DNA from 2 places in the Uniformispora flossi genome. Region 2 is predicted to be linked to the other one. Evidence: predicted binding sites of a transcription regulator. Region 2 holds the regulator's gene; the other holds the start of a gene.

Region 1 (3,401 bases), on a different contig from region 2:
GACCCGTCGACCGGTAGCCGTGCTCCTCCAGCCACACGCCGAGCGCCTGCACGGTCGGCATGACGTCGTCCATCGACCCTTGGTGCACCAGGGTCGCGGCCTCGATCGCGGGCAGCACGACGACCTCGAAGGCTCGTTTGGCCGCGACGTCCGCCCCGACCGGCAGCGCCGCGTGCACGGTGACCGCGCCGCGGTCGCCGGTCGGCTCGTAGTACGCGATGCCCGGCCCGACCGGCGTGACCCCGGCGGCGGACAGCCGGTCGGCCAGCTCCGCGAACAGCGGACCGACCACCGGCCCGATGAACGCCGGCTCGTGGCCTTCCGCCACCGCCCGCAGCTCGGCCACCCGCACCGCCGGAACCGGCTTCACCACAACGTCCGCAGCAGACATGCAACCCTCGCTTTCGATCGCCCGGAGCCTCGCCTCGACCTGCGCCAACCGCGCGGCCTCCGCCGCCACCGACGCCGCCAGCTCGGCCCGCCGCAACCGCAGCATCCCGCGCAGTTCCTCGGGGCTCACCCGCTCGTCGAGGATCGCCCCGACCTGCTGCAGCGTGAACCCGAGGTCCTTCAAGGCGACAAGCCGGTTGAGGCGCGCAAGCTGCGCCGCCGAGTAGGAGCGGTAGCCGCTGACCGGGTCGACGAACGCCGGCGGCAGCAACCCGATCGCGTCGTAATGCCGCAGCATGCGCACCGACACCTGACCACGCCGGGCGAAGTCTCCGATTCCGAACATGACACCTTCAGCAGAGGGCCTGACACGGTGTGAGAGTCAAGCCGACGGCAGGACTCACAGCGACGCCACGAACCCGTGCGACAGATCGAGCCGGAACTGCGGCCCCGCCGCCCCTGGCTCCCAGCCGCGCCGCAAAGCCGTCCGGACGGCCCGAGCGACGTCGGAGGGCAGCACCGGCGAACCGCGGCGACCGACCCAATTGCCCGGATGCGGTCCTGCGGCGCGGACGACGAGTACGGCGCCGGGGTCGTCGTCGAGGGCGACGGCGTAGGCGCAGGGAGTCCAGCCCAGCGCCCGGCAGTACCTCGGGCGCCCCCGCAGCCGCCAACGGTAGGCGACGGAGTCGACGACGATCCGGCGCGAGCCGGTCTTGGCGATGGCCATCTACGGCTCCTCGTCCGGGCCCGGGGTCATGTCGTACTCGTCGACGTCGAGCGAGGCGCCGGTGGCGGCGAGGAAAGCGAGCGCGTCGCGGTCGAGCCACCAGCCGAGCAGATTGGCGGCGGTAGGCGTGTCCTCGGTGGGGCGAAGGTAGCGCACGACTTCCAGCACCGCGGAGCCCTCGCCGTCCTCGACCTCCGCGTCGAGCCGGCGTGCGAGGTCCGCGATGCGCTCGGTGTGGGGGATGAGGCGGGCCAGGACGCAGGCGGCCTGGTGGTCGACGCGGCGACCGGGCTCGCGACAGACGACCATCCAGGCGTGCACGACCGGGACGGGGGGCGAGGGCAGCTTGGTGCCGCGAACCATGACCTCGTCGGGCTCGATCCCGAGGAAGGCGGTCATGGCGGCGGCCGGGGTGCTGCGGCTTTTGAGCGCGAAATAGACGTACTGGTCGACCTGCATGCGGGTGAGGGTATTCCGACAACGGGTGAGCATGATTCGAACGTGTGTGCCAGGCGGGACCTCTGTGGGGCGTGTTCGCTGTGGGCGATCAGAGGTCGCGGGAGCGGCGGGAATGTTCGCGGGCTCTTTTTTCTTGAGTCGAGGCAGCGCAAGTGCAACGAACGAACCGACTCCGACCCTGGGAGCCCGTAATGAGCGACACCACCTCCGGCATCCTGACCCTCCCGGTGCTGCCCCTCGACGACATCGTGGTGCTCCCGGGTATGGCCGTGCCGCTGGAGCTGAACGAGCCCGAGACCCGCGCCGCGGTCGACGCCGCCCGGGCGCTGCCCGGGATCCGGGCCGGCAAGGGCCAGGCGCGCGTGCTGCTCGTGCCACGCGACGACGGGCACTACCCGGCGGTCGGCACCCTCGGCGTCATCGAGCAGATCGGCCGCCTGCCCAGCGGCGAGTCCGCCGTCGTGGTCCGCGGCACCGCCCGCGTCCGCATCGGCACCGGCACGACCGGACCCGGCGCGGCGCTCTGGGTGGAAGCCACGCCCGTCGACGAGGCCGAGCCGACCGAGCAGGACCAGGAGCTGGCCCGCGAGTACCGTGCGCTGGTCACCACCATCCTCGGCAAGCGCGGCGCCTGGCAGGTCGTCGACTTCGTCCAGCAGATCGAAGACCCGAGCGAGCTGTCCGACAACGCCGGCTACGCCCCGTACCTGAGCCAGCAGCAGAAGATCGACCTGCTGCAGACCACCGACCTCACCGAGCGGCTGGAAAAGGTCGTCGGCTGGACCCGCGACCACCTGGCCGAGCTGGACGTCGCGGAGACCATCCGCAAGGACGTCCAGGAAGGCATGGAGAAGACCCAGCGCGAGTTCCTGCTCAAGCAGCAGCTCGCCGCGATCCGCAAGGAGCTGGGCGAACTCAACGGCACGCCGGGCAGCGAGGAAGAGGACTACCGGGCCCGGGTCGAGGCCGCGGACCTGCCGGAGAAGGTGCTGCAGGCCGCGCTGAAGGAGGTCGACAAGCTCGAACACGCGTCCGAGGCCTCGCCGGAGAGCGGCTGGATCCGGACATGGCTGGACACCGTCCTGGAAATGCCGTGGAACGAGCGGACCGAGGACGCGTACGACATCGCCGGCGCCCGCGGCATCCTGGACGCCGACCACGCCGGACTCGACGACGTGAAGGAACGCATCGTCGAGTACCTGGCGGTGCGCAAGCGCCGCGAGGAGCGCGGTCTCGGCGTCGTCGGCGGGCGGCGCAGCGGCGCGGTCCTGGCGCTCGTCGGGCCTCCCGGCGTCGGCAAGACCTCGCTCGGCGAGTCCGTCGCGCGGGCGATGGGGCGCGAGTTCGTCCGCGTCGCGCTCGGCGGCGTCCGCGACGAGGCGGAGATCCGCGGGCACCGGCGCACCTACGTCGGCGCGCTGCCGGGCCGCATCGTGCGGGCGATCAAGGAGGCGGGGAGCATGAACCCCGTCGTCCTGCTCGACGAGATCGACAAGGTGGGCTCCGACTACCGCGGCGACCCGACGGCGGCGCTCCTCGAGGTGCTGGACCCGGCGCAGAACCACACGTTCCGCGACCACTACCTCGAGGTCGAACTCGACCTGTCCGACGTGGTGTTCCTGGCCACCGCCAACGTGCTGGAGGCCATCCCCGAGCCGCTGCTCGACCGGATGGAGCTGGTGCGGCTGGACGGCTACACCGAGGACGAGAAGGTCACCATCGCCCGCGACCACCTGATCCCGCGTCAGCTCGACAAGGCCGGGCTGGAAGCGGCCGAGGTGGCGTTCACGGACGAGGCGCTGCACCGGCTCGCGGGCGAGTA
Region 2 (3,401 bases):
GGGCCTGCAGAGCTTCGGCAAGAAGGGCGAGCCGTTCGACCCGGTGGTCCACGAGGCGCTGCTGCACAGCTACGCGCCGGACGTCACCGAGCCGACGTGCGTCGAGATCCTGCAGCCCGGTTACCAGTTCCGCGAGCGGGTCATCCGGCCCGCGCGCGTGGCGGTTGCCGAGCCGGCGGACCCGGCGGACGCGCCGGCAGGCGAAGCGGACAACGGCTGAGCACGGGGCTGGACACCACGAAGGGAGGCGGGGCGCCGTGAGTACGAAGGACTACCTGGAGAAGGACTTCTACAAGGTTCTCGGCGTCCCCAAGGACGCCGGCGCCGCGGAGATCAAGAAGGCGTACCGCAAGCTCGCCCGCGAGTACCACCCCGATGCGAACAAGGGGGACGTCAAGGCGGAGGAGCGGTTCAAGGAGATCTCCGAGGCCTACGACGTGCTCGCCGACGAGAAGCGGCGCAAGGAGTACGACGAGGCCCGCGCCTTGTTCGGCAACGGAGGGTTCCGTGCGCCGGGCGGGGCCGGCGCCGGCAACTTCCCGTTCGACTTGGGCGACCTGTTCGGCGGTGGTGCCGCCGGGCAGGGCGCCGGGGGCGCGGGGGCGGGCGGCATCGGCGACTTGTTCGGCGGCCTGTTCGGCGGCGGGCGTACGGGTGCGCGGCAGCAGCCGCCGCGGCGCGGCCAGGACGTCGAGTCCGAGGTCACGCTGAATTTCTCGGATGCGGTGGACGGCGCGACGGTGCCGATCCGGCTGACGAGTTCGGAGGCGTGCCGGCACTGCAACGGGACCGGCGCGGCGGCCGGGACGATGCCGCGGACGTGTCCGACGTGCAGCGGCACCGGGCAGACCAGCCGCAACCAGGGCGGGTTCGCGTTCTCCGAGCCGTGCCGGGACTGCAAGGGCCGCGGCCTGATCGTCGACGACCCGTGCATCGTGTGCCACGGCAGCGGGCGGGCCAAGAGCGCGCGCACCATGCAGGTGCGGGTGCCGGCCGGCGTGCAGGACGGGCAGCGGATCCGGCTCAAGGGCAAGGGTGCGCCGGGTGAACGCGGCGGGCCCGCGGGCGACTTGTACGTGGTCGTGCATGTGCGTCCGCATCCGGTGTTCGGTCGGAAGGGCGACAACCTGACGGTGACGGCGCCGGTGACGTTCCCCGAGGCGGTGCTGGGCGCCGAGGTGACGGTGCCGACGCTCGGCGGCGCGCCGGTGACGCTCAAGCTGCCGGCGGGTACCAAGAACGGAGCGACGCTGCGGGTCCGGGGCCGCGGTGCGGCCCGCAAGGACGGCACCCGGGGCGACCTGCTGGTCACGGTCGAGGTGCTGGTTCCGCAGGACCTCGATGCGAAGGCGCTGGAAGCGTTGGAGGCCTACCGGGTCGCCACGTCGACGGAGGACCCGCGCGCGAAGTTGATGGAAGCCGCGAAGGGAGCGTGACATGAGAGCGGACGGAGGGGGGCCGCGGGGCGGAGTTCCGGGCGGCCGCGGCGGGCTCGGGCCCGGCGGGCCGTACGAGCTGAACGATGTCACGCCGGTCTACGTGATCTCGGTCGCCGCCCAGCTGTCCGGTCTGCACCCGCAGACGCTGCGCCAGTACGACCGCCTCGGCTTGGTCTCGCCGGACCGGGCGGCCGGTCGCGGGCGGCGGTACTCCGCCCGCGACATCGTGCAGTTGCGCGAGGTGCAGCGGCTCTCCCAGGAGGAGGGCATCAACCTCGCGGGTATCAAGCGCATCCTCGAACTGGAGAACCACGTCGAGGCGTTGCGCATGCGCGTCGCCGAGCTGGAGGCGCAGGTCGCCGAGGCGGGCACGGTGCAGGCGCAGCGGGAGGCCGCGGTGCACGCGTCCTACCGGCGCGATCTGGTGCGGGTGCAGCCGCAGGGCACCGCGCTGGTGGTGTGGCGCCCGAAGCGGGGCCGCGGGGACTGAACCGGTGTCGCGCGTCGCTGCGGGGGTGGCGTGTGGGGCTGCCGGGTAACTCCGGGTCTCAGCGGGTGCCGAGCCGGTCGGCGGCGTCCGCGAACCAGGTGTCGACTTGGGTGCGGTCGTAGCCGCGCCGCACGATGGTGAGGCCGTTGGCCGCGCCGTCGGCCCGCAGTTGCGCGGTGTCGACGGTGGACCGGCTTCCGGCCAGGGCGCGTTGGACCTCGGCGACGCGGGCGTCGACTTGGGCGCGGTCGTAGCCGCGGCGGACGAGGTCGAACTCGGGGGATTCCGGGGGGTCCGGGGATTCCGGGGATGCGACGGATGAGGGCGCGGGTTCGGCGGAGGCCCGCCTGGCGGGGACCGCCGTCGGGTCGGTGTCCGTGCCGCGTTTCCACCACGCCATTGCCGATCTCCCGCCCGAGTGTGCCGCCGTGCGCCGGACCGGAGCGACTGTACGCCGCGGGGACGGTTGCCGGGAGGCCCGGTGCCGCCCGATGGTGGGTGCTCAGCCGCGGCCGAGCGTGCGCGTTACCCGGATCTCGATGACCACCCGGTCGGGGTTGGCGCGCGGCGTGCGGTAGCGCTCGGTGTAGCGGCGTTCGGCGTCGGCGACCGCGGCCGGGTCGTCGACGACCACGGCGATGCCTTCCAGGGTCGCCCAGCGGGCGCGGTCGACCTGGCAGACGGCGACCCGGGCGCCGGCCGGGCCCGCGGCGGCGACGTTGCGGGCTTTGCGGCTGGTGCGGCTGGTGATGACCCGGGCGATGCCGGTCTCCGCGTCGTAGGTCGCGCCGACCGGGACGACGTGCGGGGTGCCGTCCGGGCGGAGTGTGGTCAGCGTGCACAGGTGGTACTCGCGCCAGAAGGCCGCGTAGGCCTCGGAGGCGTCGGGCGACTCGGAAGCCTGGTCGGTTCCGGCGGGTGCGGTCGCGGCGGTGGTCATGCGGCGACGGTAACCGGGGCCTGCCGGGCGGCCGCCGCGGGGGTCGTCGGCGCCGGAAAATCGGGCCGTGTTTCTCTCCCTCCAGAAAGTTGAGCGGAATACACTCAACTTTGGCCGGCGTTGTTCCAGGCAGCAACGCAAACCCGTCGTCGTCAGCAAAGGAGTCGCGTCGCGCACATGGATGCCAACAAGCTCACCACGAAGGCCGCGGAAAGCCTGTCCACGGCGGTCCGCAAGGCGGCGGTGTCCGGGCACCCCCAGGTGGAGCCCGCGCATCTGCTCGCGGCCCTGCTCGAACAGCCCGAAGGCACCGCGGTGCCGCTCCTCGCCGCGCTCGGCGTCGACGCGGCCCGGGTGAAGGCCGAGGCCGACCGGGCGCTCGACCGGCTGCCCCGCGCCCAGGGCTCGACCGTGTCCGCGCCCCAGCTCGCCCGCGAGACGCTGGCCGCGCTGGAGGACGCCGGGAGCCGCGCCGACGCGCTCGGCGACGCGTACGTCTCGACCGAGCACCTGCTCGTCGGGGTCGCCGAGT

The links. The regulator HspR, encoded in region 2, represses chaperone genes until heat shock. The targets are predictions, from matches to a motif close to TTGAGNNNNNNNNNCTCAA.
Region 1: a site for HspR is predicted at 1,713-1,731, ahead of lon (endopeptidase La). Genes of this name have one in related genera too.

The regions. Positions count from the first base shown of each region.
Region 1 covers NZ_JBMULZ010000001.1:325,807-329,207, reverse strand. Annotated here, with positions in the region: gene ACPA54_RS01470 (MerR family transcriptional regulator) at 1-736, opposite strand, end outside; gene ACPA54_RS01465 (hypothetical protein) at 791-1,120, opposite strand; gene ACPA54_RS01460 (DUF4279 domain-containing protein) at 1,121-1,579, opposite strand; gene lon (endopeptidase La) at 1,771-3,401, shown strand, end outside.
Region 2 covers NZ_JBMULZ010000005.1:165,733-169,133, reverse strand. Annotated here, with positions in the region: gene grpE (nucleotide exchange factor GrpE) at 1-220, shown strand, start outside; gene dnaJ (molecular chaperone DnaJ) at 258-1,436, shown strand; gene ACPA54_RS13380 (heat shock protein transcriptional repressor HspR) at 1,438-1,929, shown strand; gene ACPA54_RS13375 (hypothetical protein) at 1,988-2,329, opposite strand; gene ACPA54_RS13370 (pyridoxamine 5'-phosphate oxidase family protein) at 2,432-2,869, opposite strand; gene clpB (ATP-dependent chaperone ClpB) at 3,047-3,401, shown strand, end outside.